DNA from 2 places in the Hydrogenoanaerobacterium sp. genome. Region 2 is predicted to be linked to the other one. Evidence: a T-box and tRNA genes for the amino acid it is inferred to sense, from the RefSeq annotation. Region 2 holds a T-box; the other holds one or more tRNA genes.
What was found. A T-box is a leader RNA that pairs with one kind of tRNA and senses whether it is charged. The one in region 2 lies ahead of tyrS (tyrosine--tRNA ligase), so its partner is inferred to be a tRNA-Tyr.
Positions count from the first base shown of each region.

Region 1: it has a tRNA-Tyr gene. The T-box ahead of tyrS (tyrosine--tRNA ligase) is inferred to sense a tRNA for this amino acid. The anticodon was not compared.

Region 1 is NZ_DALZQO010000017.1:51,195-57,817, reverse strand. It holds gene RTV33_RS10885 (sugar phosphate isomerase/epimerase) at 1-474, shown strand, start outside; gene RTV33_RS10880 (MmcQ/YjbR family DNA-binding protein) at 522-893, shown strand; gene RTV33_RS10875 (Cof-type HAD-IIB family hydrolase) at 988-1,791, opposite strand; gene RTV33_RS10870 (glycine--tRNA ligase) at 1,905-3,284, opposite strand; tRNA gene RTV33_RS10865 (tRNA-Pro) at 3,590-3,666, shown strand; tRNA gene RTV33_RS10860 (tRNA-Thr) at 3,843-3,918, shown strand; tRNA gene RTV33_RS10855 (tRNA-Tyr) at 3,948-4,032, shown strand; gene RTV33_RS10850 (sensor histidine kinase) at 4,747-6,498, shown strand; gene RTV33_RS10845 (substrate-binding domain-containing protein) at 6,512-6,623, shown strand, end outside.
Region 2 is NZ_DALZQO010000004.1:57,524-64,146, reverse strand. It holds gene RTV33_RS04150 (TlyA family RNA methyltransferase) at 1-763, shown strand, start outside; gene RTV33_RS04145 (NAD(+)/NADH kinase) at 808-1,686, shown strand; gene argR (arginine repressor) at 1,667-2,122, shown strand; gene recN (DNA repair protein RecN) at 2,131-3,807, shown strand; T-box leader at 3,837-4,070, shown strand; gene tyrS (tyrosine--tRNA ligase) at 4,140-5,357, shown strand; gene RTV33_RS04125 (PHP domain-containing protein) at 5,602-6,438, shown strand; gene RTV33_RS04120 (NADP-dependent malic enzyme) at 6,479-6,623, shown strand, end outside.

The sequences.
Region 1 (6,623 bases), on a different contig from region 2:
GGCGTGAAAATTGCCATAGAAAACTGCCCGATGCTTTACACCAAGGATGAATGGCCGGGCGGCGTGAATCTTGCATCCACCCCGTACATATGGCGTAAGATGTTCGAGCTCATCCGCAGTGATAATCTGGGCCTTGCATACGATCCGTCGCACCCCTACCTGCTGCAGATGGATGTCAATAAGCCCTTATATGAGTTTAAGGATAAGATTTTTCATGTTCACTTCAAGGACATTAAGATTTACCAGGACAAGCTGAACGAGTACGGCTATTTTGCTTATCCGTCGCTGTGGCATTCACCCAAGCTGCCGGGGCTGGGCGGGGTGAACTTCCCTGCGTTTATTTCTGCTCTCAACGATATCCGCTACACCGGCCCCGCCGTGATTGAGGTGGAGGACAAGGCGTTCGAGGCATGTGAGAGCGACGTAAAGGCCGGAATCGAACGCAGCTACCGTTATCTGCGCACTTTGATGTAAAAAGCAGGCTTGATGATTTTCGCCTTGTAAGGAAAGAAGGTTTTTGTATGGCATACGAATGGCTGGATCAATATTGCTTAGAAAAGCAAGGGGTCACGAAAGATTATCAAAATGACTGGCAAGCAACAAGATATTTTATTGGTGGCAAGATGTTTGCCATGCAGGGCGGAGATAAAACCGGAAAACCGATTTTTACAATGAAATTAGAACCGTTATTCGGCGACTTATTGCGCAAGCAATATGAAGATATTGTACCGGGCTACTATATGAATAAGCAGCACTGGAGCTCCCTCTATCTGAACGGGAATGTCCCCGATGATGTAGTCAGAGATATAGTCGATAAAGCTTATTTTGTTGTTCTGCATTCATTGACGAAAAAGGCTCAAAAAGAAATAGAACAAACAAACTGTAACGAATAAGCCGGATAATAAATAAGGGCAGCTATTTCATTTTTGAAATAGCTGCCCTTAAAACGTCCTTACCTAAGGCGTGGTATGTAGGCATCTTTTTTCGCTATTCAATCAACAGGTGGGAGTAGATGAGGTCGGCAACAGCGCTTTCGGTGTGGTGCGCGACTATAACCTGAGCAAGATCTTTCACTACCTGCCGCGCGTTGGAGGGGGCTGCACCAAAGCCAACCTCTTCTAGCATGGTGATGTCGTTATCGAAGTCGCCGATGGCGGCTGTCTGGGCAAGGTCGCCCCCAAGGTTTTCGCTGATCCACTGCAGGGCGTGCCCCTTGGATGCGTCATCCGGAAGAACCTCGAGGTAAAACGGAGCAGAGAAGCAGGTTGAAATCCCACGAATTCCTGCTAGGTGCAGTGCAGCTTCCACCTCAAGCAGGCGGTCATGCTCGCCGTAAAACAGCACTTTAAAGCAGTCACCGCAGCTATCAAGCGTGGCAAATTCGTATTTCTGATTCTCGGCGATAATGTAAATATCCATTTCGCAATCGGGGTTGACCAGCTGCATAGGTCTGCCGTCACAAATTTCGGCGCACACAGTGGGGTAAATTTGTATTGCAGTGGTCACAATACGGCGCATAGTCTCCTCTGGAATGCACCATTTGTGCAGATAGGTACGGGTTTTAAAGTCGTACACCGCCGCACCATTGTAAATAATACCGGGCATAGTGAGCGGAACATCGGTAAGGTAGGGCAGCGCAAGCTCTGCCGAGCGCCCGGTTGCAATGGAAAACTCGCCACCCTGTGAAATAAACTCTTTGATGGCATTGATGTTCGGCTGGGAAACTGTTTTGTCGTTGCCAATCAGCGTGCCATCCATGTCGCTGTAGAGATATTTTTTTAAAAGTGCCATGTTATCCTCCAAAAAAATAAAGCCGCCGAGACTCTCGACGGCTTTTTATTTGTAAAAGTGCAAAAGATGTGAGATTCCTTGGTAAGCGTAATACGGAAGTTTCGTATCAATATTTAGAATTCCAATTTGGACTCAATGAATGCGGCAAGCTCGCCAATGGCGACGCGCTGCTGCTCCATGGTGTCGCGGTCACGTACCGTGACGCAGCCGTCGTTTTCAGAATCAAAGTCATAGGTGATGCAGAAAGGGGTACCAATCTCATCCTGTCTGCGGTAGCGTTTGCCGATTGAGCCGGCATCGTCGTAATCGACCATAAACTTTTTGGAAAGATCGTGGAACACCTTGGTGGCATTTTCGTTGAGTTTTTTGGAAAGCGGCAGAACGCACGCCTTGAAAGGCGCTAGCGCAGGGTGCAGACGCATGACAACGCGGGTGTCTTTTTCATCAATCTGCTCCTCGTCATAGGCTTCGCAAAGGAATGCAAGCACAACGCGGTCTGCGCCAAGAGAGGGCTCAACCACATAGGGAACATATTTTTCGTTGGTTTCGGGGTCGAAATACTCCATGCTCTTGCCGGAATGCTCCTGATGCTGTGACAGGTCGTAGTTGGTTCTATCTGCAATGCCCCACAGCTCGCCCCAGCCAAACGGGAACACAAACTCAATATCGGTGGTAGCCTTGGAGTAGAACGAAAGTTCCTCAGGTGCATGGTCGCGCATGCGAAGGTTTTCCTCTTTAATGCCGAGGCTCAGCAGCCAGTTGTGGCAATAGTCCTTCCAGTAGTAGAACCAGTCGAGGTCGGTATCGGGTTTGCAGAAGAACTCCAGCTCCATCTGCTCAAATTCACGAGTTCTGAACACAAAGTTACCGGGGGTAATTTCGTTGCGGAAGCTTTTACCGATTTGTGCAACACCAAACGGAAGCTTGCGACGGGTGGTGCGCTGCACGTTGTTGAAGTTTACAAAAATACCCTGCGCAGTTTCGGGGCGGAGATAGATTTCATTTTTGCTCTCTTCGGTGATGCCTTGGAAGGTTTTGAACATCAGGTTAAATTTGCGGATGTCGGTAAAGTTCTGGCTGCCGCAATCGGGGCATTTCACAGCATTGTCGATAACAAATTGTTTCATCCTCTCGAAATCCCAGCCCTCGGGTGAAACGCCGGTCTGGTCCTCGATCAGCTTGTCTGCGCGGTGGCGTGTTTTGCAATCCTTACAATCCATCAAAGGGTCAGAGAAACCGCCTACATGGCCGGATGCCACCCATACCTGCGGGTTCATTAAAATAGCACAATCCAGACCCACGTTGTAGGGGCTTTCCTGTACAAATTTCTTCCACCATGCTTTTTTTACGTTATTTTTAAACTCAACACCGAGCGGGCCGTAATCCCATGTGTTGGAAAGTCCGCCGTAGATTTCGGAACCGGAATATACAAAACCTCGACCCTTACAAAGGGCAACGATTTTATCCATAGTTTTTTCTGAATTCTTCAGCATCGGGGGTTCCTCCGTTCTGCCGTTTCACGGCACAATATTCACAGATTATGGGTTGTACTTTATAAATCTGTCTTACCGTTCTATTTTAAATGTGTTGCTGCTATAAGTCAAGCAAAAACCCCTTTTGTATAAGCGCTTTTAAAAAAATAGTTTTTATTTTAGTTGACAGAAGGTAAAAACTATAATATAATGTTCTCTGCACTGTTAAATTAAGTCGCTTGTGTCGATTGCGCAAATTCATCTGCTATGATAGCAACAGAAATTATTGACGCGGGCAGGTACAACCTAATTCCCCGGTGCAACGACGAGGCGTAGCTCAGTTTGGTAGAGTGCTTGGTTTGGGACCAAGATGCCGCAGGTTCGAGTCCTGTCGCCTCGACCATAACTTCATCCTAAAGGTTATTGACTTGCTGCGGCAGGGCGAGAACCTGGATTGGAATGAAGCAGACGAAAAGACCCCCTTTTGATTTTTTAGATGGTTTGCTCTTTTTATTTAACGGTAAAAATGTGTTGACAAATGCAATTAAACGTGATAATATGTTAGAGCGTCGAAAATACGCTGGTGTAGCTCAGCTGGTAGAGCAGCTGATTTGTAATCAGCAGGTCGGGGGTTCGAATCCGTCCACCAGCTCCATTTTTTTCGCATCTTATACAACTGAATAAGGGAGAGTTCCCGAGTGGCCAAAGGGGGCAGACTGTAAATCTGTTGCGAATCGCTTCGATGGTTCGAATCCATCCTCTCCCACCAGCATAAAAAGTCTATGGTTTCATAGGCTTTTTTGTGTTGTTACAAAGCATAACCAGCTAGAGCAGAATACTGTTTTAAAGGAACTCATTTTACTGGTAGCATGAATGGTTGGCTTATAGGAGATGTAAAAAATATGACGTTAACAGCGTCATTTAAATAAAATAACTAATTTATGAGATGCTTGACTTCCATACACGATTCAGATAATATTTACTTTATCAGCTCGGAAAGAATGTGGTTATTGAATGGAAAGGCTTAGCGACATTTATTATGGTCTAGTAACTGGTTACTTGTTATCGGTTTTTTTTATGGTATATATCGTACGATTAAGCGCTTGTTTAAAAAATAGTGGTTTATCCAGCAGAGTTGAACATAATGAGCTTTGGACGATAATCAATTCAATAGAACAGGAACGCCCATCCCTCCAAATGCCGCAAGAAAATACGCATAGATACACTTAAAACGGACCACCGGAATTTGATAGCTCCGGTGGTCTTGTTTAGTTGGTCGTTAAATGCGCTAAACCATACCGACGGTAAGAAGGATATTACTGTTGCTGCCTTACTTTAGTTGCAATTAAATACGAATAGGTGTGTTTTTCTGCTCAAGAAAGCAATTTGCACCAATTTTACCTATACATAAGCGTGTTTTGTATGGACAACGCTCTCTGATTTTCATATACTAAAGTTGTTGAGAATGGAGGTAGCAAAGCATATGAAGAGGCTTTGGAAGAAATGGCAGCAGAAAACCAGCTTTCTGCTGCCCCGCTTAAAATGGAACAGCCTGTTTATTTTAATTGCGGCGACCACAACTGTGATAGCGGTAATTGCAATGCTGTTGATTGTATATGTAATGAACCGTCGGTTTGATGAATCGATAGACCGTACCCTACAGCAAAACAACACACAACTTGTAGACAATGTGGCAACCAGCATTGATAGCTACATTGCGGAGATGATTTCCGTATCCGACACAATATCCAAGCTGCTCAGTGACAACAATGTGAACAGCGTATTTCAAAATTACCATTTTGTGTTGCGTGATGATATTGATACAATCGCTGTATTTGATGAGCAGGGACAACTTGTTATGAAAACAGACCAGCGCCCGTTAAAAGAGCATGTAGATGTAAAAAAGCAGACTTGGTTTCGCAGTATAGCACCGGGCAGCCGAATATACACACTAACCGAGCCCCATGTGCAGCGGCTTTATGGGGGGGAGTATCGTTGGGTTATTTCTCTGAGCAAGGGCATTGAATGGGAAGACGAACGAGGCAAACATCGGGGCGTTATGTTGGTTGATATGAACTTTAACAATATTAAGGAGCTTTGTTCCAAAGAGCTAGGTGAGAACGGCTATCTTTATATTGTAGGGGCGAACGATAAGTTAATTTATCATCCCAGACAGCAAATGATTTACGCAGGCATTTCAGACAGCTCAATACCAATTGCCTATAACCTTACCGAGGGTAACTCCGTCGTTCCGCAAGACGATGGTGAAAGGATGCTTGTAACTGTAAAAAAACTAAAAAACACAGATTGGAAAATTGCAGGCGTTTGCTCCATGAACGGGTTGCTTACCTTTGATGGCGAACTGCGTAATTTTATCACGTTAGTTGTTGTGTGTGCTGCAATTGTAATTATTGCGCTGTCGGTATTTGTATCGTTCTTAATCAGCAACCCTCTGCTTCGTTTGATGCACCTGATGGGACGTGTGGAAGCGGGGGAACTGAGTGCTTTTTCTACCGTACGCAGTGTTTACGAAGTTAATGAGTTATCCACGTCCTTTAACCAGATGGTTTATAAGATTAAGCAACTGATGGAGCAGGTGATACAGGAACAAAAACAGCTGCGCAAAAGCGAGATGAATACGTTGCATGCCCAGATTAATCCGCACTTTCTGTACAACACCCTAGACTCTATCGTGTGGATGGCAGAAAGCGGAGACCAACAGAGCGTGGTAAAGATGATTACCGCTTTGGCACAATTTTTTAGGCTTTCGCTTAGTGGGGGCAGCCACACCATCTCCGTTGGGGATGAACTAAGCCATGCGGAAAATTATCTGGTAATACAGAAAATGCGCTATGATGACCAGTTCTCTTATACCATTATGGCTGACGACAAGGTAAAAAGTTACAAAACCCTAAAAATTATGCTTCAACCAATTATTGAAAATGCCGTTATTCATGGAGTCGGCAACCTGCCTCACCCGGGTATCATTGATATCCGCGCTGAGATTAAGAATGACAAATTGGTTTACACTGTACGCGATAACGGCTTTGGCATCAAACCCGAAAAACTGGAACATGTTTTGGATATAGGCTGCTCATCTAAATCACGAGTTGGTATTAAAAATGTGCATCAGCGTATTCAGCTTATGTATGGAAGCGACTATGGCCTACAATTCAAAAGTGAGCCGGACGAAGGGACAGAAGTGAGTATTCTGCTGCCGTTGGTTGAGGCGTAAGGGGGGGAACAAAATGATAAGGCGAATTTTGGCTATACTTTGGGCAATGCTGATAGTGTTTACCCTTGCTTCCTGCAGCACTGTAAAGAAAGAGTATCAGGTTGACCTGATTGTAAAATCAACCA
Region 2 (6,623 bases):
GATTGACAGCCGAGAAAAAGCCAAAAGCCTGATTATGTCAGGGCTTGTCTACGTCAATAATCAAAAGGCGGATAAACCCGGCATGGCAATTTCGGATACCGATAAAATAGAACTGCGCGGGGAAACCATGCGCTATGTTAGCCGCGGGGGGCTAAAGCTGGAAAAATCCATACCGCGCTACCGCCTCAACCTTGAAGGTGCTGTCTGTATGGATATCGGGGCATCAACCGGTGGCTTTACCGACTGCATGCTACAAAATGGCGCAGTTAAGGTGTATGCAATTGATGTAGGTTATGGGCAACTGGCATGGAAGCTGCGAACAGACGACCGTGTGGTGAACCTTGAGCGCACCAATTTCCGCTATGTTACCGAGAAAGAGGTACCCGATAAAATCGACTTTGCCAGTGTAGACGTGTCGTTTATCTCGCTAAGGCTGATTTTGCCGGTCGCCAAAACTTTGCTTAAACAAAACGGTGAGATGGTTTGCCTTGTAAAGCCCCAGTTTGAAGCAGGCAAAGGCAGAGTGGGCAAAAAGGGTGTGGTGAAAGAACCTGAAATCCATTGTGAGGTCATTGCCAAAATTGCAGATTTTGCCTACTCCATCGGCTTTTCGGTGCTCGATGTCGATTACTCTCCCATCACAGGACCGGAGGGGAATATCGAATATCTGCTTTATATCAAAAACGATGATGGTTCCGTTCACAATGTCGACAAAGAGACAATACAAAATACAGTAGAAAGCTCTCATAGCAACTTGCAATAAAGGCGGGTATCATACCGCACTAGGGGCAAAGGAATGAAACAACGATGAAGGCAATTATTATTCCAAACTTTCAAAAAGAACATGCTGTAAGGTGCCTGAACGAAACTCTTGATGTGCTGTATAAAATCGGCATTGAGGCATACCTCGACAGCTCGTATCGGCAGTATGTACGCAGTGAGCGCGTCGTTTTTTGTGAGTTTATTAACGCTGTCAGTCATATGGATGTTATCATTGCCATTGGCGGTGACGGTACCATCATCCACAGCGCCAAGTACGGCATCAAACACAATCTGCCCATACTGGGCATTAATGTTGGGCGGCTGGGCTTTCTCGCACAATTGGAGTGCGATGAGCTTTATAAGCTCTCTCGTTTGGCGGAAGGCAGATATACCGTTCAAAATCATATGCTGATTGAGGCGAAAATCCAAACCGATTCCGAACAGCTGGTATGCGTTGCACTGAATGATATTGCCATTACAAAGGGTGTGTTCTCGCGTATCGTTGATATTGATGTGGTTTGCGCAGATAAGCTGGTGAGTGAATACCGTGCGGATGGTGTTATTTTTTCTACTCCTACAGGCTCTACCGCATATGCAATGTCCGCAGGTGGGCCTATTGTTGACCCGAGCATTGACTCCATTGCAATGACGCCAATCTGTCCCCATTCGCTGTTTTCTCGTTCGGTACTTTTTTCGCCCGAAAAGATACTTACCGTGCATGCCAAATACATCAACAATCAAAATGACCTGTACCTATCTGCGGATGGAGAGCGTCCCATTAAAATACGGCAGGACAGTCAGGTAATTATTAAGAAATCAGACCTTACCGTAAGGCTTATCAACTTTGGTGAACGGGATTTTTATGAGATACTAAACTTGAAAATACTGGGAAGAGGGCAGAAGAATGAAATCGAAGAGACATGAAAAGATACTGGAATTGATACTCGATAATGTTATTGATACCCAGGATGAACTTCTGCGCCTTTTGAAAAAGGAAGGCTACCATGTGACGCAGGCAACGGTTTCTCGCGATATCAAGGATTTACGGTTGATTAAAACACTGTCTTCCGATGGGCGCTACCGCTATACCTTTGTCACGCCTGAAAAAACAGCCAATGTTTCCACACGGTTTCGCGCCATTTTTACCGAGACGGTTATCTCGGTGGATTATGCAGGGCACACTGTTGTGGTAAAATGCCACCCCGGTATGGCAAATGCCGCTTGTGCGGCACTTGACCTGCTTAAGCTGGATAATATTGTTGGTACACTTTCGGGTGATGATACTTTTTTCATTCTCACCCGTGAAACTACCGACGCTCAAAAATTAGTACAAGAGTTGCAGACCTATATTGCAAGGTAGGTGACATCATGCTGACACAACTTTACATTCAAAATATTGCCGTAATTGAAAAGACCTCGATTGAATTTCAGCCGGGGTTCAATATCTTTACGGGTGAAACAGGCGCCGGTAAATCGATTCTAATCGATGCTATCAGCGCTGTTTTGGGCTTTCGAACCTCGCGTGACCTTATCCGTACCGGTGCAGATAAGGCAATTGTAACCGCACTGTTCGATCGCTTATCGCAGGACACTGTCGATGCGCTTGCCGAATTTGGCTATGAGCCAGAAGAAGACGGTTCGCTTTTGCTTTCGCGCGAGTTTTCTGCCGAGGGTAAAAACACCTGTAAAATCGGCGGAAGGCCCGCCACCGTTTCTATTCTGCGGGAGGTAGCGCAAACACTCATCAACATTCATGGCCAGCACGACAACCAGGCGTTGATGGCGCCGGACAAGCACATCAAATTTATCGATAGCTTTGCCGATACCGAAAATCTTCTCGCATCTTACAGGCAGCAATACGCACAACTGCAGGATATCAGAAAGCAACTCGAAAAACTGAATGTTGATGAAGCGGAAAAAGCATATCGCATCGACCTGCTAACTTATCAAATTGATGAAATTTCCGACGCAGACCTCAAACCTGGTGAAGAAGAAGAGCTTATCGTACAAAAAAAGAGGATTGGAAACTCTGCTAAAATAGTTGAAAGCATTACACAGGCAGATGCCGCACTCAATGGCGATGATGAAAGCGAAGGGCTTGTTGCCATGCTGGGTACCGCAAAAGACGCGATTGCTATGGCTGGCCGGTATTTTACCAACCTTGAGGAGATGGCGGCACGCGTAGACGAGATTTACTATGAGCTGCGTGAATATGCTTCGGATATTCGAAACTACACCACCGACCTTGATTTTGATGAGGGAGATATCGACCGCATTGAGCTGCGTCTGGATACTATTTATAAACTGAAACACAAATATGGCTCTTCTGTTGAGGAAATCCTCAGTTATCTCGAAAAATCCACCGAGGAGCTTTCCTCTATCAACCACTCTGAGGAGCTTCAGCAGAAACTGAACGCCCAGCTTGCACAGGTGACCTACAATGCGCAAAAAATGGCGGAGGAACTTTCTGAGCGTAGGCAACAGGCAGCAATACTGTTTACCGATGCTGTAGGAGAAGAGCTGAAGTTTTTGGATATGCCGTTTGTTCGCCTTGAGGTAAAGAATGAGATTGGTGCATTGTCGGCAGATGGCATCGACAATATGGAATTTATGATTTCTACCAACCCCGGTGAGCCGCCAAAGCCGCTTTCTAAAATTGCCTCGGGCGGCGAGCTTTCACGCATTATGCTTAGCCTTAAAAATGTAATTGCAGACAAAGATCAAGTTGGTACGCTTATTTTTGATGAAATTGACACCGGCGTAAGCGGGCGGGCTGCGCAGAAAATCGGGCAAAAGCTGGCGCAGGTATCTAAGGGGCGTCAAATTATCTGCGTTACTCATCTTGCTCAGGTCGCATCCTATGCGGACAATCACCTGCTGATTGAAAAAAACATACGCAATGCCCGAACATATACCGAAGTTCATTCGCTCGATAAAGCAGAGCGCATCCATGAAATAGCCCGTATCATAGGCGGCGCCGATATCACCGATACGGTACTGAAAAATGCTGAAGAAATGCTCAGGCTGGCGGAAAAACAGGCTTGACAAATATTTTTTAATGTGATATAGTCCCAGTAATGGCTATGAAGAGAACGAGTAGCCGTGCAGGTTCATTACAGAGAGCTTTTGGTTGGTGCAAAAAAGCATGAGCGGTGCGGTGAATACATCTCGGAGCTGCAAAGGCGAATGAGCAGTAGTTTTTGTCGGGGGCGCCCGTTACAGCGTTAAGGTATGATAGTACCTGATGAGGTTATGGTCGTGAGGTCATAACGAATTAGAGGTGGTACAGCGTTTACGACGCCCTCTATCTGCAGTATGCGGATAGAGGGCTTTTCTTTATATCCGCAGCAATATACAAATTTAAAGGAGAAAGATCAATGACCGTATTCGAAGAACTAAAACGCCGTGGCCTAATTGCGCAAATGACACATGAAGACAAAATTAAAGATATGCTGGAGAATGAAAAAACAACCTTTTACATCGGTTTTGATGCAACGGCAGACAGCCTGCATGTGGGGCATTTTTTGCAGCTGATCGTTATTCAGCATATGCAGCGTGCCGGGCATACGCCCATTCTGCTTTTGGGTACCGGTACTACCATGGTTGGCGACCCTACCGGCAAAACCGATATGCGCCCCATGCTTACCAAAGAACAGATCGACTACAATGCAGATTGCTTTGTGCAGCAGATGTCTAAGTTTGTGGATATGGACAATGCCATTGTGGAGCAAAACGGCGACTGGCTGTGTGAGCTAAAATACCTTGAAATGCTGCGCGATGTGGGTGCTTGCTTCTCGGTGAACAAAATGCTTACCGCAGAATGCTTTAAATCCCGCCTTGCAGTGGGTCTGTCATTTATTGAGTTTAACTACATGATCATGCAAAGCTACGACTTTCTGCACCTGTACAGAACCCATAATTGCCGTATGGAGCTTGGCGGAGACGACCAGTGGAGCAATATTCTCGGCGGTGTTGACCTTGTTCGCCGTAAAGAGCAGGCAGAGGTGTGCGGTATGACCTTTACCTTGCTCACCACCAAAGAAGGCAAAAAAATGGGTAAAACCGAGAACGGTGCAATCTGGCTCAACCCCGAAAAAACCACCCCGTACGACTTCTTCCAATACTGGAGAAATGTCGATGACGGTGATGTTATCAACTGCTTAAAGCTGCTCACTTTTGTACCCATTGAAGAAATTGAGGCAATGGAGAGCTGGCAGGGCAGTGAACTGAACAAAGCAAAAGAACTGCTTGCTTACGAGCTGACAAAGATGGTTCACAGCAAAGAAGATGCAGACAAAGCACTGGAAGCAGCTCGGGCTGTATTCGGTACCGGTGCACACAGTGAGAACATGCCCACCACACAGCTTTCTACAGACGATTTTACCGATGGCAGCATCAATATGCTGGATCTCCTTGTGAAAACCGGTCTTGCCCCCTCCAAAGCAGAGGCGCGCCGCTTGGTACAGCAGGGTGGTATTTCGATTGATGATGTAAAAGTTTCCGATCCAATGATAACATTTCCTGTATCTGAGTTTGATGCAAACCATAAAATCATTAAAAAAGGCAAAAAAGTGTTTCATAAAGTGACGCTATAATGCAAAGGGACGGAAATTTTTCCGTCCCTTTTTGTTCTGTTTTCGTCTTTTTAAGGACATTTTATTTGGTTGGAAGAGGTACGCCAAAGTTTGCGTACAACCTGCCTGCATAGGTTCTTCCTACATTTTTAGTTGCATATAGATATTAAGACGTTGTATAATGGAAGGGAAAAATTGCGCGTTGCAGCCCAAGGCGCAAGAACGGCCCTGTGTCAGAAGTCAAACAGAATAGGGGTGTAGTACCATGATAGGCGATTTACATTGCCACACAAAGTTGTCCGATGGTTCTATGGGGCTGGAGGATGTTATCTACTTTGCAAAACGTGCAGGGCTGGATTTTGTTTCCATCACCGATCATGACACCATGGCAGGGATTACACGTGCAGTGGTTTTAGGCAAACGCTACGGCATTAATGTGATACCGGGTGTAGAGTTTTCCTGCATCGATAACCAGCGGGGGCGTAAGGTGCATATTCTGTGCTACCTGCCCCAAAAGCCCGACCGGTTAGAGGGTTTGTGTAACAAGATTTTGGATGGGCGCACCAAAGCCGGGCTTGAAATGATAAAGCGTGTTTCACGGTTTTATCCCATCACTGCTGATTTTGTAGCACGCTATTATGCAGGCAGCAAATCTATTTATAAGCAGCATATTATGAATGCACTTATGGATCTCGGTTACACCGACCGTATTTTCGGCGACGTGTTTACCCAGTTGTTCGACAGCGAAAAAGGCTTAATTTGTGTTGATGTCGAATATCCGGATACCTATGAGGTTTTGGATCTCATCCACCTTGCAGGCGGTATCGCCGTGCTTGCACATCCGCATGAATACGATTCTTTAGAGTTGCTCAATGAGCTGCTTGAAAAAGAAATACTTGACGGTATCGAGGTGTATCATCCCAGAAACACCGAGGAAGACACGAAAAAGCTCGAACAGTTGGCTGACCGATACGGTGTACTCAAGTTTGGAGGAACCGATTTTCACGGCTTTTATACGAAGAGCTACAGCCCGCTTGCAACCTGTGTAACGCCGCATGAAACCCTGAACCAAATATTTAAGCAAAAAAAGCAGAGCGTTTAGGCAATCGGTCTGCAAATAAATAGGAGCGATGGAATTAAGCATGGACGTAAAAAAAGCAGCACTGCAAAAGCATTATGAATGGAACGGAAAAATTGAGGTAATTTCCCGCGCGCCAATTCGTTCGCGCGAGGATCTCTCTCTTGCATATACCCCGGGCGTAGCAGAGCCATGCCTTGTAATTGCGC